DNA from 4 places in the Streptomyces sp. NPDC043867 genome. Region 1 is predicted to be linked to each of the others. Evidence: riboswitches for the same ligand, from Rfam matches in the RefSeq annotation. Region 1 holds a riboswitch; each other region holds the start of a gene.
The links. Region 1 has a riboswitch for cobalamin ahead of AC069T_RS22930 (cobalamin biosynthesis protein). Riboswitches for the same ligand answer to the same signal wherever they lie in the genome.

Region 1 (6,981 bases):
GGAAGAAGCCGGAGATCCGGACGGTGACGTCGATGCGCGGGCGCCCCAGTTCCGCCAGGGGCACGATCTCGAAGCCGGTCACCCGGCGCGACGCGTCGTCCCACACCGGACGGCAGCCGAGCAGCGCGAGGATCTCCGCGATGTCGTCGCCCTGCGTGCGCATCGCGGACGTGCCCCAGACGGTGAGGCCGACGGACGTCGGGTACTCGCCGTTGTCCTGGAGGTAGCGCGCCACGAGCGAGTCGGCGAGTGCCTGCCCGACCTCCCAGGACAGCCGGGAGGGGATCGCCTTGGGGTCGACGGAGTAGAAGTTGCGGCCGGTCGGCAGGACGTTCACCAGGCCGCGGGTCGGCGAGCCGGACGGGCCCGCCGGGACGTAACCGCCGCGCAGCGCCTTGAGGATGTGCGTGATCTCGTCCGTCGTACGGGCCAGCCGCGGCACGACCTCGCGGCAGGCGAACTCCACCACCGCGACCGCCTCGGGCAGGTCGGCGCCGAGGACCTCGCGTACGAGAGCGGCGCTCCCGGACGTCTCCCAGCCGCGTTCCTCCATGCCCTCGGCGATCCGGCGGCACAGCTGCTCCAGCAGGTCGACGGCGTCGGCGCCGGTCCGCGCGGGCCCCTCGACGAGGTCCGTGAGCTCCGCCGGCACCTTCACCGGCGCACCCGGCTCGGCCAGCAACTCCTTCTCCGACAGGCCGAAATGGTCCGCGAGGGACGCCCGCAGACCCGGCAGGGCGTTGGCCTGGCCGCCCCACACCTGCGAGGCGCGGAGCACGGCCAGCACGAGGTTGACCCGCGCCTCGGCCTGGGGCCCGCCGCCGAGGATGTGCAGCCCGTCGCGGATCTGCACGTCCTTGATCTCGCACAGATAACCGTCGATGTGCATCACGAACTCGTCGAACGTCTCGTCGTCCGGCTGTTCGTCGACGTGCAGGTCGTGGTGCAGCTCGGCCGCCTTGACCAGCGTCCAGATCTGGGCGCGCACCGCGGGCGCCTTGGTCGGGTCCAGGTCCGACACCAGGGCGTACTCGTCGAGGAGCTGCTCCAGCTTGGCGAGGTCGCCGTAGGTGTCGGCACGCGCCATCGGCGGCACCAGGTGGTCGACGACCGTGGCGTGCCCGCGGCGCTTGGCCTGGGTGCCCTCGCCGGGGTCGTTGACGATGAACGGGTAGACCAGGGGGAGTTCGCCGAGTACGGCGTCGGGGGCGCAGCCGCCGCTGAGCCCGAGCCCCTTGCCGGGCAGCCACTCCATCGTGCCGTGCTTGCCCATGTGCACGACCGCGTCGGCGCCGAAGGAGTTCTCCAGCCACCGGTAGGCCGCCATGTAGTGGTGCGACGGCGGCATGTCGGGGTCGTGGTAGATCGCGATCGGGTTCTCGCCGAAGCCGCGCGGCGGCTGGATCATCACGACGACGTTCCCGAACCGGAGGCAGGCCAGCACGATGTCGTCCCCGTCGACGTACAGCGAGCCGGGCGGCTCGCCCCAAGCCTCCAGCATGCCGTCGCGCAGCCCCGGATCGAGCGTGTCGAACCACGCCCGGTAGTCGGCGAGCGGCACCCGTGCGGGCGCGGACGCCAGCTGTTCCTCGGTGAGCCACTCGACGTCGTGGCCGCCGGCGGCGATGAGCCGGTGGATCAACTCGTCGCCGTTGTCCGGGTAGTCCGTCAGGGCGTACCCGGCGTCCCGCAGCGCGTCGAGGACCCGCACGGCGGAGGCGGGGGTGTCGAGCCCGACCGCGTTGCCGACCCGGGAGTGCTTGGTCGGGTAGGCGGTGAAGACCAGCGCGAGCTTCTTCTCCGCGTTCGGCTTGTGCTTCAGCAGGGCGTGGCGCACGGCGATCCCGGCGACCCGCGCGGCCCGCTCGGGGTCGGCGACGTACACCGGGACGTCGTCGGGGCCCTGCTCCTTGAAGGAGAACGGCACGGTGATGAGGCGCCCGTCGAACTCCGGGATCGCGACCTGCATCGCCGCGTCCATGGGGGAGAGAGCGGCGTCCGACTCGTCCCAGGCGGCGCGCGAGGAGGTGAGGCAGAGCCCTTGCAGGACGGGGATGTCGAGGTCGGCGAGCGCCCCGATGTCCCAGGCCTCCTCGTCCCCGCCGGCCGAGGCCTCGGAGGCGTGCGTGCCGCCCGCCGCGAGCACGGTGGCGACCAGGGCGTCGGCCTTCCCCAGGATCTCGTACAGCCCCGGGTCCGCGTCGCGCAGCGAACCGCAGAACACCGGGAGGGCGTTGGCGCCGCGCGCCTCGATCGCGTCGCACAGCGTGTCGACGAAGGCCGTGTTGCCGGACAGCTCGTGGGCCCGGTAGAAGAGCACGCCGACGGTCGGGCGGCCCTCGGCCAGGTCCCGCTCGCCGTGCACACCGAACTCGGCCGTCTTCCGCGGCTCCTCGAAGCCCTCGCCGGTCAGCAGCACGGTGTCGGAGAGGAAACGCGCGAGTTCCGCCAGGTTCTCCGGGCCGCCCTCGACGAGGTAGCGCAGCGCCTCCGCCACGACACCGGCGGGCACGGACGACTCCGCCATCAACTCCGCGTCGGGGACCGCCTCCCCGCCGAGCAGCACGGTCGGCACGCCCGACGCCCTGAGCGCGGCGAGCCCGTCCTCCCAGGCCCGCTTGCCGCCCAGCAGGCGTACGACGGCGACGTCCGCGCCCGCGACGAGCGCGGGCAGTTCCCCGGCGACGTCGACGCGGTTCGGGTTGCCGATCCGGTACGCGGCGCCGGAGGCCCGGGCCGCCAGCAGATCCGTGTCGGCGGTGGACAACAACAACACTGTGCTCATGCGGGTGCTCCCGGTGGGATGAAAGGCAGTCCTGTCGGAGCGCCCGACTCGATGAGCCGCCACAGCGCGTCCGTGTCCGCGTGTTCCTCGATCAGATCGCCGAGCAGGTCCAGTTGCTCCTCGCGCAGCGTGGCGAACGACGTGCCGGCGGCCGGCACGAAGCGGCGGCCCGCGGCGGCCGCCACCTCCCGCAGGAAGGCGCGCCGGAACCCGTCCGACTCCAGCGAGCCGTGCCAGTGCGTGCCCCAGACGGCGCCGACCCGGCAGCCGTCCAGGAAGGGTTCGCCGCCGGTGACCTCGGCGACCCCGTGGTGGATCTCGTAGCCCTCGACGTGCTCGCCGAGCGCCTCGCCCACGGGCCGCGTGAGGGTCTTCTCCCGCGCGAACCGCACGCGCACGGGCAGCAGTCCGAGCCCGTCGACGTGCCCCGCCCGCGACTCGACGTCGTCCTCGATGTGCTCGCCGAGGGCCTGGAAGCCGCCGCAGATCCCGAGCACCGGACGCCCCTCGGCGGCCCGCCGGGCGATCGCGTCCGCGAGGCCGCGCTCCCGCAGCCACTGAAGGGCCCGCACCGTCCCCCGGGTGCCCGGTACGACGACGAGGTCGGCGTCGGCCAGTTCCTCCGCCCGGTCCACGAACCGCACCACGACGCCCGGTTCCGCGGCGAGGGCGTCGACGTCCGTGAAGTTGGACATCAGCGGGACCGCGCAGACCGCGACCCGCAGCACGTCCTCGCCGACGGGCGGCGCCACGACGGACTCCCGGACGGTCCCGCGCAGCGAGACCCTCCCCCACGCTCGGCTTCGCTCGCGCGGGGGGACCCCCAGGCCGTCCTCCTCGTCGATGCCGAGGCCGTGCCGGAAGGGCAGGACGCCGTACGAGGGGCGGCCGGTGAGACCGCGCAGCATGTCGAGCCCCGGCTCCAGCAGGGACACGTCGCCGCGGAACTTGTTGACCAGGAACCCGGCGACGAGCGCCTGGTCCTCGCGGCTCAGCAGCGCGACCGTGCCGAAGAACGAGGCGAAGACGCCCCCGCGGTCGATGTCCCCGACCACGAGGACGGGCAGCCGCGCGTTGCGGGCGATGCCCATGTTCACGATGTCGGTACGGCGCAGGTTGATCTCGGCAGGACTGCCTGCCCCTTCACAGATCACCGCGTCATACGTGCCCCGCAACCGAGCCAGGCAGTCCAGCACGGTCCCGAGCAGTGCCTCCTGGCGGCCCCCGTGGTAGCCGCGCGCACTCATCTCGCCCACCGGCTTCCCCATGAGCACGACCTGGCTGCTGCGGTCGCTCCCAGGCTTGAGCAGCACCGGGTTCATCAGCGCGGTCGGCTCCACGCGGGCGGCCTGCGCCTGCATGGCCTGCGCCCGCCCGATCTCCGCCCCCTCGCGCGTGACGAACGAGTTGAGGGACATGTTCTGCGCCTTGAAGGGCGCCACCTTCACGCCCTGGCGCACCAGCCACCGGCAGATCCCGGCGGTCACCACGCTCTTGCCGGCGTCGGAGGTGGTGCCGGCGATCAGCAGTCCGCCGCTCATCGGGTACGCCCCTTCGTGAGTCCCTGCGTGAGCAGCCGCCCGGCGACGCACACGCCCAGCGCGAGCCCGCTCACCCGCCGGGACAGCCGTACGGCCCGCTCGATGTCGCCGACGGCCACGGCCCGCCCGGCGCCGTTCAGCACGGGCCGGTGCTCGACCCGCCCCCCGTACGAGAGGGTCCCGCCCAGCCGTACGCCCAGCGCCCCCGCGAAGGAGGCCTCCACGGGACCGGCGTTGGGGCTCGGGTGTCTGGCGGCGTCGGCACGCCAGGCGCGCACGGCACCGCGCGGATCACCGCCCGCGACGGCCGCGAGTACGGCGGTCAGCCGGGCCCCCGGCCAGCCGGCGACGTCGTCGAGCCGCGCGGAGGCCCACCCGTAGCGGCGGTACCTGCTGGACCTGTGCCCGACCATCGCGTCGAGCGTGTTCACGGCCCGGAAGGCGACGAGCCCGGGCACGCCGCCGACGGCGCCCCAGACCAGGGCGCCCACGACGGCGTCGGAGGTGTTCTCGGCGACGGACTCGACCACGGCCCGGGCGATCCCGTCGGCGTCCAGCGCCTGCGGATCCCGCCCGCACAGGTGGGGCAGCCGCTCGCGGGCGGCGTCGACGTCGCCGGCGGCCAGTGCACCGCCGATGGTCCCGGCCTCCCGGCCGAGGGAGGTGCCCCCGACGACGGCCCAGGTGGCGGCAGCGGTCAGCGCGACGGAGGCGGCGGGGGAGGTGCGCACACGGCGGCTCGCGAGGGCCGCGAGAGCGGCGGCGCCACCGGCGCAGACCGCGGTGTGCAGCGCGCCCCATCCGCGGTGGTCGCGCCACAGCACCCGTTCCACGGCGCCCGCGGCCCGCCCGAACGCGGCGACCGGGTGCCCGCGGCGGGGATCGCCGAGGAGCAGGTCGCCGAGGAGGCCGGCGGTGGCGCCGTACGCGAAGACGCGATCGGCACGCACGGGCTCAGCCCGCCGTGGGGTGCGGCAGCACCCTCGTACTCGTCAGGACCCGCAACGGGCAGCCGCGCATGGCGATATGTCCTCACTCAGGGTGTCCGCGCCCTGGTTCGAAGAGACCGGCGGTGAGAGTTCCTGGCTCCCGGGGGCGTTCTTCCCCGGTGACAGTGGCGGGACCGCGCCGGATTCGCACCGGCTTCCTCTCCTGCCGCCGTAGTTGGCTCCGGCAGTCCACCACGGGGTCAGAACAGCCGTCAACTTGCTGTTGACCTGCGAAGGGAGAGTGTGCGAAGCCCCACACGCAGGTGGGGTGCGGGACGGTGTTCCGTCCCGCACCCCACGTGAAGTGATGCCGCGTTGTTCGGTTTTTGTCGGGTTTCAGCCCGGTCGTCAGGCGACGATCAGGTAGATGCCGTACGCCACGGCCGCCGCGCACGCGGCGAAGCAGGCGTACGCGCCGGTCACCGCGAGGGCGGCGGAACCGCCCCGGGTGGCCCCGGACTCGCGCTTGGAGAGGCCGACGATGCCGAGGGTGAAGAGGCCGACGAGGGCCACGGTGACCACGAGGCTGGCTCCGAAGACGGAGCCGAGGGCTGCCCAGTCGATGTTCATGCTGTTCGTTCCTTAGACCGTGGCCGGGCGGGTGGGCTCGGTGGTGGTGCCGGCGTCCGGGGCCGGGATGGTGGCCGTCAGACCGAGGTCGGCCGTGGCGACCGGGCCGGCCGGCGGCGGGGTGACCGCGGCGATCGCGGCGGTCACGACGCCCGCGGGCTCGGCCTGGCCGTCGTTGACGTTGGCCATGGTGACCGGCTGGCGGCGCGAGAGCGTCCAGATGACACCGGCGCCGGCCACGAGCAGCACGCCCGTGGTGACGATGCCCCAGGTGCCCTGCTGGGTGAGGAACTCGGCACCGGCGCCGACGAGGCCGGCGGCCGGCAGGGTCAGGCCCCACGCGATGAACATGCGGCTCGCGGTCGACCAGCGGACGACCCCGCCCTTGCGGCCGAGGCCCGAGCCCATGACGGCGCCGGAGCAGGACTGCGTGGTGGAGAGCGAGAAGCCCAGGTGCGAGGAGGCGAGGATGACCGTGGCGGCGCTGGTCTGGGCGGCGAAGCCCTGCGGCGGCGCGAGGTCGGTGAGGCCCTTGCCCATGGTGCGGATGATGCGCCAGCCGCCCAGGTAGGTACCGAGCGCGATGGCCATGCCGGCCGCGACGATGACCCAGGTGGGAGGGTTGGAGCCCGGCGCGAGGACACCGCCGGTGACCAGGGCGAGGGTGATGATGCCCATGGTCTTCTGCGCGTCGTTCGTGCCGTGGGCAAGCGACACCAGGCCCGCGGAGGCGATCTGGCCTGCGCGGTACCCCTTGGCGGTCGCCTTCTCGTCGGCGCGGTTGCCGATCCGGTACGTCAGGCGCGTGGCCAGCATCGCGGCCAGTCCGGCGACGACCGGCGCGGCGACCGCGGGGATGAGCACCTTGGTGACGACGGTCGAGCCGTTCACCGACGACCAGCCGGCCGACATGACCGCGGCGCCGATGAGGCCGCCGAAGAGTGCGTGAGAGGAGCTGGAGGGCAGACCCAGGAGCCAGGTCAGCAGATTCCACAGGATGGCGCCGACGAGGGCCGCGAAGATGACCTCCGTACGGATGCCCTCCTCGTTGATGATGCCGCCGGAGATGGTCTTGGCGACCTCCACGGAGAGGAAG
Region 2 (6,981 bases), on a different contig from region 1:
GTCGGTGCTAGGGCCTGTCGTTTGGATCAGGCTGGCTGTGACCGACGGTTCGTCCTGACCGACCCGAGCGGGGTCTGGCGCGTACAGCTGCAAGGCGGAGGAGGGAGTCGACGCGGAGCGTCGGCGACCGACGACAACGCCGCAGATGTGCGTGCCAGACCCCGCGACGCCGGCATGATCCAAACGACAGGCCCTAGCTCCCCCGGTGGACCGTCGCCACCCCGGGCCAGTGTTCCCGCAGCACTCGTGGTGCGGGGCCGTCCTCGCCGACGGGGGACGCGCAGGCGGGCCACGACGTCGGTGGAGGCATGTGCGTCACCCGCCTGTCCGGCGGTGAGGTGGAAGGCCAGTGGCTCCAGTTGCCGTACTTCTCCGGCAGGTGAACCCACTGCGTGCCGGTCCGGAACTCGAAGGCGATCGCGTCGATCACCTCACGATGGTCCCGCCAACGGCCACCCCGCTTCGGCGTCCGGTCCGGGAGCAACGGCTCGATCCGCGCCCAGTTCGCGTCAGTCAACGGCACACCCGGACCAACGACCAACTGATCCGCACGCAACTGCCTAGCGCCGCACCCGCGGCATCCCCAGGCCGATCCAGGAGATGATCTCGCGCTGGATCTCGTTGTTGCCGCCGCCGAAGGTGAAGATCACCGCCGAGCGGTAGCCGCGCTCCAGCTCGCCCTGGAGGACGGCGCCCGCCGAGCCCTCCTTCAGCGCACCGGGGGCGGCGACGATCTCCATCAGCCAGGCGTACGCGTCCCGGCGCGCCTCGGAGCCGTACACCTTGACGGCGGAGGCGTCCTGGGGAGTGAGCGTGCCTTCCTGGACGGCGTTCACCATCTGCCAGTTGAGGAGTTTCATCGCGTCGAGCCTGGTGTGGATCTGCGCGAGGCGCCGGCGCACCCAGGGGAGGTCGACGACGCGGCGGCCGTCGGCGAGTTCGGTCTTCATCGCCCAGCGCTGCACGTCGTGCAGGGCACGGATCGCCATGGTCCCGTGAGCGGCGAGCGTGACCCGCTCGTGGTTGAGCTGGTTGGTGATCAGCCGCCAGCCCTTGTTCTCCTCGCCGACCCGGCGGGAGGCGGGGACGCGGATGTTCTCGTAGTAGCTCGCCGTGGTGTCGTGCGAGGCGAGGGTGTTGATGAGGGTGCAGGAGTAGCCGGGGTCGGACGTCGGCACGAGCAGCATGGTGATGCCCTTGTGCGGCGGCGCGTCCGGGTCGGTGCGTACGGCGAGCCAGATCCAGTCGGCGGTGTCGCCGTTGGTCGTCCAGATCTTCTGGCCGTCCACGGTGTAGTGGCCGGTGGTCTCGTCCCCCTCCCGTACGGCTCTCGTCCTGAGCGCGGCGAGGTCCGTGCCCGCGTCGGGCTCGCTGTAGCCGATGGCGAAGTCGATCTCCCCGGAGAGGATCTTCGGCAGGAAGTACGTCTTCTGCTCGTCCGTGCCGAACCGCATGAGGGTCGGGCCGACCGTGTTCAGCGCCATCAACGGCAGGGGGGCGCCCGCCTGGGCCGCCTCGTCGAAGAAGATGAACTGCTCCATGGGGCTCAGCCCGCGTCCGCCGTACTCCTTCGGCCAGCCCACGCCGAGCCAGCCGTCCGCGCCGAGCCTGCGGATGGTCTCGCGGTAGAAGCGCTTCCGCGTCGCCGGTTCGCCGTGGCGCGCGTAGGCGTTGTCCGGTACCAACCGGGCGAAGTAGTCACGCAGTTCGGTCCGCAACCGCTGCTGCTCGGGCGTGTATTGGAGATGCACGGCGCCTCCCGGCTCCCAGTGGATCGACGGGTCCCACCCGGACTTGACGGCGCACACAGTAGAACGCGTTCCAGAAATTGGGAATGCCGAGGACGCGTCGGAGAACCCGCGGCCGCCCACACCCCCGGCGCTGCCCCGAACCCGCGGCCCGCTCACACCCCCGGCACTGCCGTCGCCCTACGGCAGATGCCCTGGACGACCCGCCGGACGTAGCATGCGGGGAGACCCCGAAACCGGCTGGCCCGCCGGTTTTCCCGGAAGTGCAGGAAACGGCCCGAACACGAACCTGGACCGGCGCACCATGAAGACCGACAGACACGAAGCGGAGGACGGACCGTCGGCCCCCTCCGCCAGACCGGCGCTGAATCGTGCCCGCATCGCCGCGGCGGCGCTGGCGCTGATCGACGTGAACGGGCTGCGCGCCTTCTCGATGCGCAAGCTCGGCGCGGGACTCGGTGTGGACCCGATGACCGCGTACCGCTACTTCGAGGACCAGGACGCGCTCTTCGACGGCGTCGCCGAACTCCTCCTGGAGGAGGTGGACTTCGACTCGCTGCCCTGGGGCGGCTCCTGGCGGGCGGTGGCCGAGCAGTACTGTCGGCGGCTGCGGCGCACGCTGCTCGCCCATCCGCACGCCGTCGCCGTGTTCGCGACGCATCCCGTGCGCTCGCCCGCCGCGACGGACGCCTGCGCGCGGCTCGTCGACCATGCCGGCGCCGCGGGCTTCGGGCCCGCCCGGGCGGGCCGCATCGCCCGCTGTCTGCGGGAGTTCACCGTGGGACACGCGCTGAGCCTGGCCGTGCTGCGCCCCGGCGCGGAGGACTGCGCGGGCGACCCCGCCGAGCAGTTCGACACCGGGCTCACCGCGATGCTGGACGGCTTCGAACGCCTCGCCCGGCCCTCGCGCGCGAAGGCCCCGGGGGCCGCGGACGGCTCCGCCCGGCCGGGCTGACGCCGGGCACGAGAAGGCGGGCCCCGGCCGGGGCCCGCCGTGATCTGCGCACGCTCAGGGAGCGACCGGTGCCGCGGTCACCGGCTTCTCCTCCCTGCCCTGAACCGGGGCGGTCCCGGGCACCGCCAGCCGCTGGGCCAGTGCGCCGAAGACGAGCCCGAAGGAGGTCCACAGCGTCAGCTGGATCGCCAGTGCCGCGAGCCGGAACTGCCACAGCAGGGTGCCCGAGAAGTCCCTCGGCACCTCGTCGACCGCGGGGAGGAACGCGTACGCCAGGCCGACGGCGACGACGAAGAACGCCCCGGCGGCCAGCGTGGCGTTCCAGTTGCCCAGCCGTGGTGCGAGGCGCTTGCCCAGGATCACGGTCGCGACGGCGAGCAGCACGCTGAGCACGACCATGAGGAAGTACAGCGTCGTCCGCTTGCCGATGGTGTCGGCGTCACCGACGGACGGCGGGTTGGCCGGGTACTTGAGGAACGGCACGACGTAGACCGCGACCAGGCCCGCCGTCGACAGCAGCAGCGCACTCGCCCGGGGCCCGAAGCGGCCGATCCGTCCGAGGGCGAAGCAGTACGCGAGGGCGGCGATGCCACCGAAGGCGATGCCGTAGACGAGGACGCCGGTGGCCAGACCCCCGGTGGACTGCATGGTGCGGGTCACCGTCTCCACGCCGTGTTCGTGGTGGTGCGCGTGGGATTCCTCGTAGGCGATCGCGGCGTCCACGCGGGACTCACCGAGGAAGTACGCGACGGTGAGGGCGAGCAGGCCGGCGGCGAGACCCGCCAGCATGCCGCGCACCAGGAGTTTTCCGACTGTTGCTGAGTTCATCGACTCGTACGCTTCCTCGTCGCCGTCAGTGGCAGGGGAAGCCGAGCAGATGGCGGGCGTCGTGCACCCACTCGTGCACGTTCTCGCCGGAGACGAGCGCGGTGGCGCCCTGTTCGGCGCCGACGAAGTAGAGCAGGACCAGCATCAGGATGCCGAAGAAGACCGCCCAGGGAGCGATCGCGCCGATCGGCAGCTTGGCGGGAACGGCGGTGGGGGTGGCGGTCGGCTGAGCGACGGACTGCGCCATGTGGCAGGACCTCCTGGGGAACTCGCGTCCCATCGTGGTGGTGCACAGGACGACGGCTGCGGGTCTGACTTGCCCTGCCTTCACCACCCCTGGCGGGCGCGGCTCTTGCGGGGATTACAGTGGCGCGACCGTGCCGGATTCTCACCGGGCTTCCGCCGTACCGTCGTCAATATCGTCGAGACCGTACCGCGAAGCGGAGGCCGGGCCAAGGGCGCACGGGAGGCACAGCGTGCGCCCCGCGGCTCAGGACCACGGCCAACTCCCGCTCTGCGCACGGCGTTCGGCCGCGGGCGCGGCGGCATTTCGATCACGAGAGCGGATCCATGACGACCCGAGTGACCTTGATCTCAGCAGCGTCGAGCGCGGCGCTCCGCGAGGCCCGCTTCGACGACGGCTGTCCCGCGGACGCCCGCGGACTGCGGCTCGCCCGGGCTGCCGCGGGCACGTTCACGGCCGCGGGCGAGCGGTGGGTCTCCCCCAGCGTGCGTTGCCGGGACACCGCCGGCGCGCTCGGTCTTGACGCGGTCGAGGTGGCGCAGCTCGCCGGACTCGACGTGGGCCGCTGGCGCGGCGCGACGCTGGACGAGGTGGGCGCGGAGGAACCGGACGCGGTGGCGCGATGGCTGGCGGACCCGGGGTCCGCTCCGCACGGCGGGGAGTCGGTGCGGGACTTCTGCGACCGGGTCGCCCGTTGGCTGGACAGGGCCGCGGAGCACGCGGGGCGTGTCGTCGCCGTGGTGGAGCCGGAGGTCGTACGGGCCGCGCTGGTACGGGCTCTCGGGGCGCCAGAGTCCGCGTTCTGGCGGATCGACGTACCGCCGCTGACCGTCACGGAGCTCAGCGGGCGCTCGAACCGCTGGAACGTGCGCGCCGGACGCCCGCTGCCGGGCCGGGACGGCTTTGCCCCGGGCCTGCTCCAGCAGCCCCAGCCCCACAAAGACCCGGAACCGGGCATCGCCGACCGGGAAACACACCGGCGTGACGCGGACCGAGACCAGCACCGGTGCGGCGCGGACCGGCACCCGCGCCCACGTGACGCGGACTGAGACCCGCAACGATGTGGTGCCCGGCAGGCCGCCGGTACCGTCGGCGCCCGGGCCGCCCAGCGTGCCCGCGGGTGCCGGCGGCGTGCCGGCCCGCCCCCTCAGCGGAGGGTGGCCATGAAGTCCATGCAGGCCTGGGCGCACTCACGGCAGGCCTTCGCACTGCCCTGCGCACCGGGGTGGTCGTCGAAGACGTCGGCGCACTCCAGGCAGACGTCCCGGCACCACTCCAGCTGGACGCGTATGCCCGCCTCGTCCAGGCCCGACTGCTCGTACAGCATGCGGCACGTCGCGTCGCACACCTCCGCGCACATGACGCCCCTGCGGCGTACCAGTTCCTGCTCCTTCGGCCCGTCCGGGTCCACGAGGCTCGCACGCAGAGCACACGCCCGCGCACACTCCGCACACGACTGCGCGCACGCGAAGCGGTCCTCCAGGAACCGGAAGAGCTCCTGCTCAGATGTCATCGAGGTCACCCGCCCCGAGTAGCCGCGGTCGCCCTTGTCAAACGCTGCTCTCGCGGACTCCGGCCGGCGTGACCCGCCCGATTCACGCGGGGGGCGAGGGGTACTCGCGGGACAAAAACCCCACAAGGGACGGATGCACCATGAACCTACTGGTGAACGACATGGCGGCGAGCGCGAACCGCGGTCTGGTGGCCGGCTTCGCGCCGCTGGTGATCGGTCTGGCCGTCGTGGCGCTGCTGGGCGGTGCCATGTGGATGGGCAGCCGGGTCCGCCGCGAGGAGCCGCCGCGCCCGCGGGCCGACGAACAGCCGAAGCCGCCCGCGAACGGTCCGGTGTTCGAGGTCTACGAGAACCGCGAGCCCGACGAGGTGCCCCGGAGCAGTCAGCGTCTGACCCCGTACCAACTGGCGGCCCACGGCAACATCGCCTCGAAGCCGAGCGGGGACACCACACGACGCCGGTGGAGCGCGGGCTCCAGCGGCTCCTTCGGCAGTGGCGGCTCCGGCTCCCACTGACCGCGGCCCGCTCTTCCCTCCCCGGTCCCCCGCGGGCCGCGGGGAGAGCCGTCGCCCGGTGACCGGCCGACGCGCGGCCGGTCACCGTCACGCCTTCACGAACGCGCTGTTTCCGTTCTGCGAACAACGGGCCGAGGGAGAGGACGGGCGCACCCGGCCGGGGTGACCATGCAGGTCCACGGGGCCCGCACCCCGCGCCCTCCTCCCGCTGGGAAGCACCATGAGCCTGCCGTCGTCCGCCACCCTCCCGTGGGAGTCCGAGAGCTGGAACGCCGCCGCCGCGGTCCGGCCGCGCGAGCTGATGTCCGCCGAACCGGCCCCCCGTCACGCCCCTGTCGAGCACCGGCGGGTCCGTGCGTCCCAGCCGTCGGCGGACGAGATCGTCGTCACCTGGGTCGCGTACGCGGACGACGTCCCCGTGCGCTCCGGGACGTGCCGCCCGCCCCTCATCTCACGTGCCGTGCCCGCCCCGCCCGACGGACGGTGGCGGTCCGGACGGGCGACCGTGCTCGTGAGCCGGCGCCACGTCGACCTCATGCGTGTCACCACCACGGCCTGTCTCCCCCGGGTGCCTCCGCCGCCTGATCGCCCCTCCTCCCCCACCGCATCCGTGCTGCCCGCCGCCCGGCCGAAGGTGCGGCACGCAGCCCCGCGGTGCCTCCACGCACGTCTGCACTCGTACACCGCGCGTGTCTCCGCACGCCGCACAAGGGAGAACCATGAGCCAGCCGATCGACTCCGTCACCGCAGGTCACACGCCCGAGGAGGAACCGGCGGGACCCGACACCCCGGCCTGGTCCTTCGAGACGAAGCAGGTCCACGCCGGTGCCGTGCCGGACCCGACGACCGGGGCGCGGGCGGTGCCGATCTACCAGACCAGCTCGTTCGTCTTCCGCGACACCCGGCACGCCGCGGACCTGTTCTCGCTCGCCGAGCCCGGCAACATCTACACGCGCATCCACAACCCCACGCAGGACGTCTTCGAGCAGCGCATCGCCGCGCTGGAGGGCGGGGTCGCCGCCGTGGCCCTCGCCTCCGGGCAGGCCGCCGAGACCTGGCGATCCTGACGCTGGCGGGCGCCGGTGACCACATCGTCTCCAGTACGTCCCTCTACGGCGGCACCTACAACCTGTTCCGCCACACCCTGCCGAAGTTCGGCGTCGAGGTGTCCTTCGTCG
Region 3 (6,981 bases), on a different contig from region 1:
TCTCCAAGCTGGTCTCGCTGCTGGTGAAGGTGGGTGCGCTGGCCTTCGTCCTCACCATGGACAAGACCGTCGCGATCAACTTCCAGCTGCTGGGCGGCATCTGGATCCTGCAGACCTTCCCGGCGCTCGTCGGCGGCCTGTTCACCCGCTGGTTCCACCGCTGGGCGCTCCTCGCGGGCTGGGCGGTCGGCATGACCTACGGCACCCTCGCCGCGTACGGGGTCGCCTCCCCGACGCAGAAGCACTTCGGCGGCAGCTCCAAGGAGATCCCCGGCATCGGGGAGATCGGCTACATCGGTCTGACGGCCTTCGTGCTGAACGTCGTGGTGACGGTGGTGCTGACCTTCGTCCTGCGCGCGGCGAAGGCCCCCGACGGTGTGGACGAGACCTCGCCCGCGGACTACACGGCGGACGCCGGGGACCCGGGTGTCCGGACGGAACTCCCGACGGCCACGGCGGGCGCCGCCCACTGAGTCCCGCGCGTCGGACGACGGGCCGCCGGGGAGAACCGGCGGCCCGTCGTCGTCCGTTTCCGGCAGACTCGGCCGCATGGACATCCTCATCAGACGGGCCAGGCCCGAGGAGTACGAGACGCTCGGGGAGATCACCGCGCAGGCGTATCTCGGGGACGGCCTGCTCGACTTCGGGGAGAGCGACGGCTACCTGGTGCACCTGCGGGACGTCGCGCGGCGCGCCGCCGCGGCCGAGGTCCTCGTCGCCGTCGACCGGCAGGGCACGGTGCTCGGCGGCGTGACCCATGTGCCGTCGGCGGGCAGCGCCCTGGCCGAGCTCGCGGGCCCCGGCGAGGCCGAGATCCGCATGCTCGCGGTCGCCCGTGAGGCGCGTGGAAGAGGCGCCGGCGAGGCCCTGGTGCGGGCGTGCATCGACCGCGCACGGACCACGGAGGGGTGTTTCCGCGTCGTGCTCTCCACCCAGCGCACCATGCGCGCCGCCCATCGCGTCTACGAGCGGCTCGGTTTCACCCGGGCCCCCGCACGCGACTGGAACCCGGTCCCGGACCTCGACGACATCCTGCTGCTGACGTACGAGCTGACGCTCTGACAGCGGCGGTGCCGACGGCGGCCTCCCCGCCGACTGCCACCCTCCGGAGCCGACACGACACAACATGTGGGGGCGCCTCGGCGGCCCGGCACAAGATGTATGCTCATGCTCGCTGTCGCCGCAGGGGAATCCGGTGCGAATCCGGAACTGTCCCGCAACGGTGTACTTGTGCGCGTTCGCGCACACGGTCAGTCCGAGGACCTGCCGGCAGTGCGCCCGGTCCGTCCGGTCCGGGTGCCCAGACGTCCGGGCCTCGTGGAATGGGCCGGTGGACGCACGCGTACCCGTGCGGGACGACGTGTGCCCCGCTGCCCTCCCGAAGGCCCCGTGCCGAGCGAGGGAGAGCCCCACGTGACCATCGCGCCAGCCGATCCGGCGACACCGCCCGCGACATCGGCCCAGCCGGACGGTCCCGGTGCCGCGCTGCTGCGGACCCTGACCGACCTCACCGCCGACCTCCCCGACGCCGACCCCGGCCGGGTCGCCGCCGCCGCACTGCGCGGCCGGTCCGCGCGGGCGGACGAGGCGGAGCTGCGCGAACTGGCCACCGAGGCCGCGGCGGGACTCATCTCCGAGGACCCGGTCTACTCACGCCTGGCCGCGCGGCTGCTGACGTTCAGCATCGCCGCCGAGGCCGCGTCGCAGGGCGTCACGTCCTTCTCCGGTTCGGTCGCCGTCGGGCACCGGGAGGGACTGATCGCGGACCGCACCGCCGAGTTCGTCCGCCTGCACGCGGCACGCCTCGACACGCTCGTCGACGTCGCGGGCGACGACCGCTTCGGCTACTTCGGCCTGCGCACCCTGCACAGCCGCTACCTGCTCCGGCACCCGATCACCCGGCGCGTGATCGAGACCCCGCAGTTCTTCATGCTGCGCGTCGCCTCCGGTCTCGCCGAGGACGACACCTCCCGCGCCGTCGACGAAGTGGCCGCGCTCTACGGTCTGATGAGCCGGCTCGACTACCTGCCCTCCTCCCCCACGCTGTTCAACTCCGGCACCCGGCACCCGCAGATGTCGTCCTGCTACCTCCTCGACTCCCCGCTGGACGAGCTGGACTCCCTCTACGACCGCTACCACCAGGTGGCCCGCCTCTCGAAGCACGCCGGCGGCATCGGCCTGTCCTACTCCCGCATCCGCTCCCGCGGTTCGCTGATCCGCGGCACCAACGGGCACTCCAACGGCATCGTGCCGTTCCTCAAGACGCTGGACGCCTCGGTCGCCGCGGTGAACCAGGGCGGCCGGCGCAAGGGCGCGGCCGCGGTCTACCTGGAGACCTGGCACTCCGACATCGAGGAGTTCCTGGAGCTGCGCGACAACACCGGTGAGGACGCCCGCCGTACGCACAATCTCAACCTCGCGCACTGGATCCCCGACGAGTTCATGCGCCGGGTCGACGCGAACGGCGTCTGGTCGCTGTTCTCGCCGTCCGACGTGCCCGAGCTGGTCGACCTGTGGGGCGAGGAGTTCGACGCCGCGTACCGCAGGGCCGAGGAGGCGGGGCTGGCCAGGAAGACGATCCCCGCCCGCGACCTGTACGGCCGGATGATGCGCACCCTGGCGCAGACCGGCAACGGCTGGATGACGTTCAAGGACGCCGCCAACCGCACCGCCAACCAGACGGCGGAGCCGGGCCACACCGTCCACTCCTCGAACCTGTGCACCGAGATCCTGGAGGTCACGAACGACGGGGAGACCGCGGTCTGCAACCTCGGCTCGGTCAACCTCGGCGCCTTCGTCGTCGACGGGGACATCGACTGGGAGCGGCTGGACGAGACCGTCCGCACGGCGGTGACCTTCCTCGACCGGGTCGTCGACATCAACTTCTACCCGACCGAGCAGGCAGGCCGCTCCAACGCCCGGTGGCGCCCGGTGGGCCTCGGCGCGATGGGCCTTCAGGACGTCTTCTTCAAACTGCGGCTGCCCTTCGACTCCGCCGCGGCCAAGCAGCTCTCCACCCGGATCGCCGAACGCGTCATGCTGGCCGCCTACGAGGCGTCCGCGGACCTCGCCGAGCGCAACGGCCCGCTCCCCGCCTGGGAGAAGACCCGCACCGCCCGCGGTGTCCTGCACCCCGACCACTACGCCGTGGAGCCGGTCTGGCCGGAGCGCTGGGCGGCCCTGCGGGAGCGGATCGCGGCCGTCGGCTTGCGCAACTCGCTGCTGCTCGCCATCGCGCCGACCGCGACGATCGCTTCCATCGCGGGTGTCTACGAGTGCATCGAGCCGCAGGTCTCCAACCTGTTCAAGCGCGAGACGCTGTCCGGCGAGTTCCTCCAGGTCAACTCCTACCTGGTGGAGGAGCTGAAGCGGCTCGGCGTGTGGGACGCGCAGACCCGGGAGGCGCTGCGCGAGGCGAACGGCTCCGTGCGGGGCTTCACCCGGGTGCCGCAGGAGGTGCGCGACCTGTACCGCACGGCCTGGGAGATCCCGCAGCGCGCGCTGATCGACATGGCCGCCGCCCGGACCCCGTACCTGGACCAGGCCCAGTCGCTGAACCTGTTCCTGGAGACGCCGACCATCGGCAAGCTCTCCTCGATGTACGCGTACGCCTGGAAGTCGGGCCTGAAGACGACGTACTACCTGCGCTCACGTCCGGCGACCCGCATCGCCCGCGCCGCCCGGGCGCAGACCCCCGTCCCCGTGCAGGCGGTCCCCGACGAGGACGCCGTCGCCGTACAGGCGGTACCCGACGAGGACGCCGTCGCCTGCTCCCTTGAGAACCCCGAGTCCTGCGAGGCCTGCCAGTGATGTCCAGCGAGACCAAGAACCTGCTCGACCCGGGCTTCGAGCTGACGCTCCGCCCGATGCGCTACCCGGACTTCTACGAGCGCTACCGGGACGCGATCAAGAACACCTGGACCGTCGAGGAGGTCGACCTCCACTCGGACGTCGCCGACCTGGCGAAGCTGTCCCAGGGCGAGCAGCACATGATCGGCCGCCTCGTCGCGTTCTTCGCGACGGGTGACTCGATCGTCGCGAACAACCTGGTGCTGACGCTGTACAAGCACATCAACTCCCCGGAGGCGCGGCTGTATCTCTCGCGCCAGCTGTTCGAGGAGGCCGTGCACGTGCAGTTCTACCTGACGCTGCTCGACACGTATCTGCCGGACCCGGAGGACCGCGCGGCGGCCTTCGACGCCGTCGAGAGCATCCCGTCCATCCGCGAGAAGGCCGGGTTCTGCTTCAAGTGGATGGACTCGGTCGAGAAGCTGGACCGGCTGGAGTCGAAGGCCGACCGGCGGCGCTTCCTGCTGAACCTGATCTGCTTCGCCGCGTGCATCGAGGGGCTCTTCTTCTACGGCGCCTTCGCGTACGTCTACTGGTTCCGCAGCCGGGGTCTCCTGCACGGTCTTGCGACCGGCACCAACTGGGTGTTCCGCGACGAGACGATGCACATGTCCTTCGCCTTCGAGGTGGTCGACACGGTCCGCAAGGAGGAGCCGGAGCTCTTCGACGACCGGCTCGAGGAGCAGGTCACCGACATGCTGCGGGAGGCCGTCGAGGCCGAGCTGCAGTTCGCGCGCGACCTGTGCGGTGACGGCCTCCCGGGGATGAACACGGACTCGATGCGGCAGTACCTGGAGTGCGTCGCCGACCAGCGCCTGGCGCGTCTCGGCTTCGCCCCGGTGTACGGCTCGGAGAACCCGTTCTCCTTCATGGAGCTCCAGGGTGTTCAGGAGCTGACCAACTTCTTCGAGCGCCGTCCCTCGGCGTACCAGGTGGCGGTGGAGGGCTCGGTCGGCTTCGACGAGGACTTCTGAGTCCCGGCGGCGGCGTTTTCGGCGGCCCTCAGTTCCCGGTCGACGCGCCACTCCCGGCGCAGCCCGATCAGTGAGGGCAGGGCCACGACGAGGAAGATCCCGAGGACGGTCAGCAGGGCGACGGTGGTGTTCACGAATGTCTCCATGAACACTACTGTCGCGCCCATCGCCGGCCCGGGTCAGTGGCAGGACTGCCGTGAACCCTCGAATTCCTGCCACATCGGGTGCACACTGGGCGGCATGCTGAAAAACGTGGCGGTGGTCCTGCTGGACGGTGTGCATCCCTTCGAACTCGGCGTGGTCTGCGAGGTGTTCGGACTCGACCGCAGCGACGACGGACTGCCGGTGTACGACTTCGCGGTCGCCTCGGCGGAGGGGTCCACACTGGGCACGCACGCGGGGTTCTCCCTGCGGACCGAGCACGGCCTGGAGCGGCTGGAGGCGGCCGATCTCGTCGTGGTGCCGGCCGGCGACTCGTATGCCGACCGCGGGTATCCCGAGGAGCTGCTCGACGCGCTGCGCCGGGCCGTCGCCCGGGGTGCCCGGGTGCTCAGCGTGTGCTCCGGCGTCTTCGTGCTCGGCGCGGCCGGACTGCTGGACGGCCGGCGCTGCACCGTGCACTGGCACCACGCGGACGCTCTCGCCCGCCAGTACCCGCGGGCGATCGTGGAGCCGGACGTGCTGTACGTCGACGCGGGGGCGGTGATCACCTCGGCGGGCACCGCCGCCGGCATCGACGCCTGCCTGCACCTGGTGCGCCAGGAACACGGCCCCGAGGTCGCCAACGCCATCGCCCGCCGCATGGTCGTGCCCCCGCACCGGGACGGCGGGCAGGCCCAGTACATCGAGCGGCCGCTGCCCCGCTCGCAGTGCGACACCGTCGGCGAGGTCCTCGTGTGGATGGAGCGCCACCTCGAGGAGGAGGTGACGGTGGAACAGCTCGCGGCCCGCGCCCACATGTCCCCGCGCACCTTCGCGCGCCGCTTCCAGCAGGAGACCGGCACCACGCCGTACCGCTGGTTGCTGCGCCAACGCGTGCTGCTGGCGCAGGAGTTGCTCGAAGTCACCGACGAGACGATGGACGCGATCGCCGGCCGGACCGGCTTCGGCAACGCGGCCGCGCTGCGCCACCAGTTCCTGCGGAGCCTCGGGACGACACCCGGCGCCTACCGCCGTGCGTTCCGGGGGCCGCGGGCCGCCTGAGCGCGAGGGGTGCGCCCTCCCCCGAGGGCGCACCCGAAGCCTCGGCTCAGCGCGGGTCGGCCCTCAGCACCAGGCCGTGCGGGCGCAGCGTGATGCCGACGCGGGTCGCGTCCTTGGACTCGGCGTCCTGCCGAAAGCGCCACCGGGACGCCACGGTCGCCGTGATGAGCGTGAGCTGCGCCATCGAGAAGTGGTCGCTCGGGCACTTCCGGTTGCCCACGCTGAACGGGCGCATGGCGTACTTCGGCAGGTCCCTGGAGCGTTCCGGGAGCCAGCGGCCTGGGTCGAAATCCAGGTGCTGCGCGTACGAGCGCGGGTCGCGCTGGATCGCGTACGGGCTGTACACGATGTCGGCACCGGCCGGAATGCGGTAGCCGCCGAGCTCGGTTTCGGTCACGGCGCGCCGCGTCAATATCCATACGGCGGGGTGCAGTCGCATCGTCTCGACGACGACATTGTTGGTGTGCGTCAGCTTTCGGACGTCACCGAATCCGACGGGCCGGTCCCCCGCGACGGATTCGACCTCTTCACTCACTTTGGCCGCCTGTTCCGGGTGCGCCGTGAGTACCTGAAGCAGCCACATGATCGTGGAAGCGATGGTTTCACTTCCGGGGGTGAGTATCGCGACGACTTGGTCGTGCACCTCCTGCTCGTCGATGGGATCCCCGTTGTCGTCCTTCGCCTCCAGCAATGCCGTCAGCAAATCGTCCGGCTTTTGACCAGATGCGCGGCGCTCGTCGATGATCTCGTCGACGAGAAGGTGCAAATCGGCCAACGCTCGGTCGAATTTTCGATTGGCCGGAAGGGGTAGCCGATAGAGCGGTCCCGCCGGGATGACCATGCGTTGGTACATACCGCGGAACACGGTCGTGAGCGCGATGCTCAGCCGCTCGGCGCGCTCGTCCATGAACCGGCCGCGCAGCAGACAGCGGGCGGCCATGCGCACGGCCACCCG
Region 4 (6,981 bases), on a different contig from region 1:
CTTGGCGACAGTGAGCAGCGTGTCGTAGGTGGCGCCCTGCTGGGGCTCGGTGAAGATGCGCAGATCCATGCCTCCATCCTGCACGGTCGAACGGGGGGGCCGACTCCGCCGGTCCCGCCGGCCGCGCCCGCCCCCGGCCGGGTGAGAACCGGTCGGCCCCGGGTGCGGTGCGGGTCCGCGGCAGCGACCCGGTTCGCCGGTGATCGTCGGCTCGGGCGGAGCCGGACCGCCGGGCACCCGTCACCGGCGCGTCACTCCCGGCGGCCCGCCCGCCGGGGCTACTGGCCGGGGAGACCTCCCGCCCCGCCCCGGCCGGCAAGCCGCACCGGCCCCTCATCCCGCCGCGCGGTCCCGCTCCACCATCTCCTCCTCCCGGACCGCGAGGCGCCGCAGCATCTCCAGCACCCGGTCACGGGACTCGTCCGCCGCGTCGATCGCCTCCATGCACTGCCAGTACGTCCCCTCGTCGTCGGCCGCGCAGGCGATGCCGACGAGCGCGATGCCCACTTCGCCGAGCAGACACCCGAGATCGAGGAGGGTCTGCCGGGCATCGCCCAGGTCGGTGAGCCGGGCGGCCCGCAGGTCACCCACGCCGAGCGACGGCGCGTCCAGGACGCCGCAGCCTCTGCCCGCCAACTCCGTGAGCCCCAGGGCCTCACCGCGTAATTCCGGGGGACCGGACACGGCGAGGCGACTGCCGATCGCCTGCGCCAGGGCCTGCGCCTGCCACACCTCCCTCATGATCTCCGGCACCTCGCCGCTTCCCGCCAGGGCACGCCTGCTCGTCACGATGAGCCGCATCGCATCCATGCGCTGCCCCCGTCTGTCCGACGCGCTCTCGCACGTCTGCCCGAACTCCGCCGTCCACTACCCAGAGTGAGGGCACGCGGGACGAAAAGCCAGAGGTAGCCCGAAATCTGTGGACACAGAATCGGCTGTGGACAACTTGACCACTACTGAGAGTGATTGACGGAGTGGGGCGTGAAGGCCCGTGAGCCAGTCAGCGGCCCTCCGGGGGCGGGAACCTCCGTTCGTTGCGGTCGATCTTCGCGTCGAGTGCCGCGAGCGGATCCACGCCGAGCACCGTGCACAACTGGAGCAGATAGGCGAGCACGTCGGCGACTTCGTCGCTCACGCGGTGCGCGGTGTCCGGGTCGTCCATCACCCGGGCCGACTCCTCAGGCGTCAGCCACTGGAAGATCTCGACCAGTTCGGACGCCTCCACGCTGAGCGCGGCGGCCAGGTTCTTGGGGGTGTGGTAGGGCTGCCAGTTCCGCGCGGCCGCGAACCCGGCCAGCCGGCGCTGCAAGTACGACACGTCCAGTTCCGTCACGCCCCCAGGTCTACCACCGTGGCCCCGACCACCTCCGCGGCCCCCGACGCGTCGCTCACGGCCCCCACCAGCCGGATGTGTCCCCTCTCGCACATCCGCGCCGCGAGCCGCAGGAGTTCCCCGGCCTGCCGGGGATCAAGCGAACGGTCGAAGCCGTCGGCCAGCACCGTCAGCGTCTGCAGCGCCGCCGGGACCTCTCCGGCGGTGTCCACCTCCAGCACCCCGGGTCCGGTGAGCAGCACCAGGGCCAGCGCGAGATACCTCAACTCGCCGTCCCCCAGCAGTCCCAGGTGCGTGCGGCGGCCGTCACCCCGGTCGAGCAGCCCGCGGACCCCGCCGTCGGGCAGCGGCTCGGCGAGCAGCTCGGCGACCGGGCCCGCGCAGCCGGCCCGGACCGCGGCCACCAGCAGCCCGTGGCGCCGTGCGCATTCGGTCCTGGTCCGCCAGAGGACATCGGCGACGTTGTCACAGCCGCGCAGCAGGCGCCCGCCGCCGGCCGGCACGGGTGCGCGCATGGACGGGGGTTGCGGGTCGCAGGCGAAGACGGAGCGCAGGGCGATCACCATCTGCTCGGCGGCGGCGAGCACTTGGCGCTGGCCGTCGGTCTTGCCCGCGACCCGCAGGGGCAGCAGCGCGGTACCGAGGCGGTCGTCGGGGAGCGGGCCCCGGGTGACCGGCGACGCGCCCGCCGTGTGCCAGGCCGCCTGGACGACGGAGCGGCTCGGATCCCGCAGCGCCGTCTCCAGCAGGACGAGGCCGCCCGCCGTCAGCCGTTCGCCGACGATGCGCAGTTCGGGCTCGGCCTGTACGGCGAGGTCGAGGCGGACGGGGCCCTCGGGACCGTCCGCCGTACAGCCGATACGGAAACCGCGCCGGCGCTGGGCGTCCGGGCGGACCCCTTCGGGAACGCAGGCCGCCGGGTCCGGGAACACCTCGCCCAGTTCGGCCCCGCCGCCGAGCCGCGCCAGTGCCTCGTACGCCCGCAGCGCCGTGGACTTGCCGCTGCCGCTGGGACCCGCGAAGAGTGTCAGCGGCCCGAGCTCGAAGGCGGCGCCGCGGTGTCCCGCGAAGGCGGAGAGCCGGAGGCGCGTGATGCTCGGCCGGTCCGGCCGCGTGTGCGGGGCGCTCGGCGCGGGCGGCGCGCTCGGCCGGCCCGGCCGCGTGTGCGGGGCGCTCGGCGCGGGCGGCGCGCTCGGCCGGTCCGGCCGCGTGTGCGGGGCTCTCGGCGCGGGCGGCGCCGTCTCGGGAACACCCGGCGCCGCCACGGGCGCTGCGAGGATCCCGGGGGCCGCGGCACGCGGTTCGGGAACCCGTTCCCGCCTCTCCGGCTCGGCAGCGCGCTCCCATGTGTCCGGCTCCGCGCCGAGGGGCCGGTCCGGACATACGCCGGTGCCTGGGCGGGCCCCGACATCCGGGCGGGCCCCGACATCCGGGCGGGCCCCGGTGTCCGGACGCACCCCGACGCCCGGGCGAGCCCCGGTGCCAAGGCGCACCCCGGCATCCGGGCGGGCCTCGACATCCGTGTGGTGTCCGGCGGACGTGCGGTGTCCGGCATCCGTGCCGTGTCCGGCGGACGTCCGATGCTCAGCGGACGGCGCGGACGGCGCGGACGCCGGGGACGCGGGGGACGCCGGGGACGGTAAGGCCGGCAAGGGTGACGGGGCCGGCAGCGGCGGCAGAGGTGACGCGGTCATATCCGGACGGTAGGACTCCGCCGCCAGGCGAACCGTTCCGGCCGGGCGATCTTCCTTCGTTCGAGGGATCACGCCCGTTGATGGCGTCCCCGGGGACGCCGGCCACCCCGGGGACGTCACCCCCGGTCACAGCCCGGGGACCCCCGCGCTCTCCATCAGCCCCTGCACCTCGGTACCGGGCGGCGTCAGCAGGAACACGTTCCGGTCGACCCGGTGCATCCCGCTCGCCAGGCCGAAGACCACGCCCGTGCTGAAGTCCAGTACCCGCTTGGCGACATCGGTCTCCGCGCCCGTCAGGTCGAGCAGCACGGGGGTGCCGCCCATCAGTGTTTCGGCGACCTCACGGGCGTCCGCGAACACGTTGACCCGCAGGACCACGAAGCGGCGCCGCGCCTCGGTCGGGGCCTCGGGTATCGACCGGTGGCCGACGGCCGACGGCCACGCGTCCCGGCCGCGCAACGGAACGACCTGGGCGAGCCCTTCCCACTGTTCATCGGTGACGTCGTGGCTGTTCACTGGCCATCCCCGCCCTGGCTCGCCATGGTTGTCTGCACCAGGCAATTCTTACCCATGGTCACCCGTTCGGCCGAACAGCGACACGGTCCGCGACAGCTCTCCTTGCGGCACGGCTCGCGGAAGCACGTCCGGAATCAGGCGATACCCGTACCGCAGTGCGCCAGCAGCGCGGCGACCGGCCCGTCCGTCAGGCGGTACCGCACGACGCGTCCCTCCCGCTCGCCGACGACGACCTCGGCCGTCCGCAGCAGGCGCAACGCCTGCGACACGGCGGGGTCGTTCATGCCGGTCGCGATCGCCAGGTCGGACACCGCCAGGGGCCCGGCCCGGTGCAGCGCCAGCAGGAGCGCCAGCCTGCCGGGGTCGGCGAGCAGCGAGAAGCGGTCGGCCCAGGCGCGTACGGCCGCGGGCTCGCCGATGGCGGCGACGGCGTCGCAGACCCGGTGGCCGTCGATGGTGCGCCGGTCGGCACGGTCGGCGGGGACGAGATGCATGACGGCATTCTTCCAGGCGGCACTGTGATCTTCGATACCTGCGCAACTGTGCAGGCTTGCAGCGGTTGACGGGCGGCACCTAAGGTTGGCGGGCCGTGGTGTTCGGGAAGACCGGTGACAGCCTTTCAGGGGCTCAGTCCGGAGCGGCCCTCGCCACTGTGATCGGGGAGTTCCCGTCCCGTGCCGCTCCAGGGCGGCGCCACTGGCCGGACGGCCGGGAAGGCAGGGGCGAGCGCGTCGACCCTCCGCCACACCCGGCTTCGGCTCGTGCGGGAGGTACCCGCGAGCCAGGAGACCGGCCACGGCATCTCACGAAGTGATCCACGAGGTGCTGGAGCGTGACCGCATGACCCTGCCCACCGGGCCCGCCGCCTTCCGATGGCGACGCGAGGACACCGTCCGTACCGCCGGCCTGCTGGCGGTGATCGCCGCCCTGCACGTCGTCGCGTTCGGGGTGCTCTTCCTGCTGGTCGTGCCGGCGCACTACGAGGTCGGTTCCAAGGCGTTCGGCATCGGCCTCGGCGTCACCGCGTACACGCTCGGCATGCGGCACGCCTTCGACGCCGACCACATAGCGGCCATCGACAACACGACGCGCAAGCTGATGGCCGACGGCAAGCGGCCGGTGTCGGTGGGGTTCTGGTTCGCGCTCGGCCACTCCAGCGTGGTGGTCCTCCTCGCGGCGCTCATCGCGGGCGGCACCCAGCTGGCCGGGCGGATCATGAACGAGGGGTCGAGCACGCACCAGGTGCTCGGCGTCATGGGTACGACCGTCTCGGGCGTGTTCCTCTACCTCATCGCCGCGCTCAACCTCGTGGCCCTGCTGGGCATCCTGCGGGTCTTTCGCGCGATGCGGGCGGGGACGTACGACGAGAAGGAACTCGAAGGACACCTGGATTCACGGGGGTTCATGAACCGGATCCTCGGCCGCTTCACCAAGTCCATCAGCCGCCCGGGGCAGATGTTCCCGCTGGGCTTCCTCTTCGGCCTCGGCTTCGACACCGCGACGGAGGTGACGCTGATGGTGATGGCGGGCAGCGGCGCCGCGGCGGGGCTGCCCTGGTACGCGATCCTGTGCCTGCCGCTGCTGTTCGCCGCGGGCATGAGCCTGTTCGACACCCTCGACGGCACGTTCATGAACTTCGCCTACCAGTGGGCCTTCTCGAATCCCGTGCGCAAGGTGTTCTACAACCTCACCATCACCGGTCTGTCGATCGCGGTGGCGTTCCTGATCGGCACGATCGAACTGGTCGGCGTCCTGCACGACCGGCTCGACCTGCGGGACGCGGTCACGGGCTGGATCGCCGGTCTCGACCTAGACAACGTGGGCTTCATCATCGTCGGTCTGTTCGTGGTCGTGTGGGCCGCCGCGCTCGCCTACTGGCGGCTGGCCAGGGTCGAGCAGCGGTGGGCGGTGCGCCCGGCCGACGGAGGCTGACGCCGGGGACGAGGGCCAAGCCCTCCGGGGACACCCACCGAAATGACACTCAGTCCCCTCCCTCGCAGGCACTTAGTGTCATACGTGATCTCCGGTGCTAGTTTCCCCGCATGAGTGAGACTCCCCGCCGGAGCCCGTCGGCCGGGGCGGGCGCCCCGAAACCCCCGATGCGCGACGCGCTGGTCGCGGCGGCGTTCCGGCTGTTCCTCGAACGCGGCTACGAACAGACCACGGTCGACGACATCGTGTCGCTGGCCGGGGTGGGACGGCGGTCGTTCTTCCGGTACTTCCCGTCGAAGGAGGACGTGGTCTTCCCGGACCACGAGCGCTGCCTCGCCGAGATGACCGAGTTCCTGAACTCCGGCTCCGGTCCGGCGGACCCGGTCGAGCGGGTCTGCGACGCGGCCCGGCTCGTGCTGCGGATGTACGCCGAGAATCCGACGTTCTCGGTGCAGCGCTACCGGCTGACCAGGCGGGTGCCCGGACTGCGTGCGTACGAGCTCTCCGTGGTCTGGCGCTACGAACGTGCCCTCGCCGACCACCTGCGCACCCGCTTCGCGGGCCGGCGCGACGGAACCCTGGAGGCGGACGTGATCGCCGCGGCCGTGGTCGCGGCCCACAACAACGCGCTGCGGTCCTGGCTGCGGGCGGACGGCGAGGGGGACGCCGACGCCCGGGTGGACCGGGCACTGCGCTATGTGCGGCGCACCTTCGGGGCGGACGAACCGGGCACCCGCCGGGAGGGCGGGGACGTGGTGGTCGTCGTGGCCCGGCGCGGGGTCCCGATGTGGCGGGTGGTCCAGGAGATCGAGTCGGCCTGGACGGATTGAGGGTACGGAGTGCCTTTACGGCTGGCACTGAGTGCCATAACCTGTCGCTCGTGCACGGCGATCCGAGCACATCAGATTCCGGCCGAGCGCAGGGAGATGACATCGTGTTCCACCCGGGAATCGGGATCGCGGCGGACGTGCTGGACGCCGATGCGCCCCAGAACAACGCCACCGCCCCAGCGGAGAGCGGCGCCCCCATGTGGGCCGCGCGGAGCGAGGAACGTCTCGCCTTCCAGCGGTGCCGCTGGTGCGGGACCACCATGTTCCACCGGCTGCTCTGTCCGGTCTGCGCGTCGAGCGACCTGCACACCGAACACAGCCGGGGCGCGGGCATCGTGCGCCGCACGACCGTGGTCCGGCGCAACACCCCCGCCGCGCGCAACGTGTCCCTCATCGAGATGGCGGAGGGCTTCACCGTCCGCGGCCGCGTGAAGGGCCCGTTCATCGCGATCCACCCGGGCGGCCGCGTCCGCCTCACGGTCGCCGAGGACCCGGTCCGCGGCGAGCCGGTCTTCGAACTCTGCGACGACTTCTACGGGCTGCGCGACTGACGTCCGGCCGCGCGAGCGACGGCGTCACGGCCGGCCGGGATCTGCGACGCCACCCGTCGGCGGACGCAGCGAGGACAGCGGGATCGCTGGACCGAGCGCCCGGCCACGGTGCGGGACACCCTGGG

Region 2: another riboswitch for cobalamin. It lies ahead of AC069T_RS02215 (CbtB domain-containing protein); the one in region 1 lies ahead of AC069T_RS22930 (cobalamin biosynthesis protein).
Region 3: another riboswitch for cobalamin. It lies ahead of AC069T_RS18255 (ribonucleoside-diphosphate reductase subunit alpha); the one in region 1 lies ahead of AC069T_RS22930 (cobalamin biosynthesis protein).
Region 4: another riboswitch for cobalamin. It lies ahead of nicT (Nickel transporter NicT); the one in region 1 lies ahead of AC069T_RS22930 (cobalamin biosynthesis protein).

The regions. Positions count from the first base shown of each region.
Region 1 covers NZ_JBWKDS010000023.1:77,139-84,119, forward strand. Annotated here, with positions in the region: gene cobN (cobaltochelatase subunit CobN) at 1-2,785, opposite strand, end outside; gene AC069T_RS22925 (cobyric acid synthase) at 2,782-4,326, opposite strand; gene AC069T_RS22930 (cobalamin biosynthesis protein) at 4,323-5,276, opposite strand; cobalamin riboswitch at 5,384-5,524, opposite strand; gene AC069T_RS22935 (hypothetical protein) at 5,664-5,885, opposite strand; gene AC069T_RS22940 (inorganic phosphate transporter) at 5,898-6,981, opposite strand, start outside.
Region 2 covers NZ_JBWKDS010000002.1:53,451-60,431, forward strand. Annotated here, with positions in the region: gene AC069T_RS02190 (hypothetical protein) at 1-11, shown strand, start outside; gene AC069T_RS02195 (transposase) at 194-517, opposite strand; gene AC069T_RS02200 (acyl-CoA dehydrogenase family protein) at 561-1,751, opposite strand; gene AC069T_RS02205 (TetR/AcrR family transcriptional regulator) at 2,053-2,703, shown strand; gene AC069T_RS02210 (CbtA family protein) at 2,758-3,531, opposite strand; gene AC069T_RS02215 (CbtB domain-containing protein) at 3,557-3,778, opposite strand; cobalamin riboswitch at 3,816-3,976, opposite strand; gene AC069T_RS02220 (histidine phosphatase family protein) at 4,102-4,824, shown strand; gene AC069T_RS02225 (four-helix bundle copper-binding protein) at 4,923-5,288, opposite strand; gene AC069T_RS02230 (DUF6479 family protein) at 5,429-5,803, shown strand; partial or broken gene AC069T_RS02235 (bifunctional o-acetylhomoserine/o-acetylserine sulfhydrylase) at 6,523-6,981, shown strand, end outside.
Region 3 covers NZ_JBWKDS010000016.1:131,746-138,726, reverse strand. Annotated here, with positions in the region: gene mctP (monocarboxylate uptake permease MctP) at 1-473, shown strand, start outside; gene AC069T_RS18260 (GNAT family N-acetyltransferase) at 550-1,062, shown strand; cobalamin riboswitch at 1,127-1,285, shown strand; gene AC069T_RS18255 (ribonucleoside-diphosphate reductase subunit alpha) at 1,414-3,810, shown strand; gene AC069T_RS18250 (ribonucleotide-diphosphate reductase subunit beta) at 3,810-4,823, shown strand; gene AC069T_RS18245 (hypothetical protein) at 4,736-4,969, opposite strand; gene AC069T_RS18240 (GlxA family transcriptional regulator) at 5,064-6,026, shown strand; gene AC069T_RS18235 (bifunctional albaflavenone monooxygenase/terpene synthase) at 6,073-6,981, opposite strand, start outside.
Region 4 covers NZ_JBWKDS010000006.1:53,498-60,478, forward strand. Annotated here, with positions in the region: gene AC069T_RS07925 (LLM class F420-dependent oxidoreductase) at 1-69, opposite strand, end outside; gene AC069T_RS07930 (DUF6099 family protein) at 334-801, opposite strand; gene AC069T_RS07935 (hypothetical protein) at 740-880, shown strand; gene AC069T_RS07940 (nucleotide pyrophosphohydrolase) at 1,001-1,333, opposite strand; gene AC069T_RS07945 (AAA family ATPase) at 1,330-2,427, opposite strand; gene AC069T_RS07950 (cell division protein SepF) at 3,154-3,543, opposite strand; gene AC069T_RS07955 (ArsR/SmtB family transcription factor) at 3,678-4,037, opposite strand; cobalamin riboswitch at 4,117-4,355, shown strand; gene nicT (Nickel transporter NicT) at 4,384-5,475, shown strand; gene AC069T_RS07965 (TetR family transcriptional regulator) at 5,643-6,305, shown strand; gene AC069T_RS07970 (Zn-ribbon domain-containing OB-fold protein) at 6,503-6,856, shown strand; gene AC069T_RS07975 (DUF7134 domain-containing protein) at 6,896-6,981, shown strand, end outside.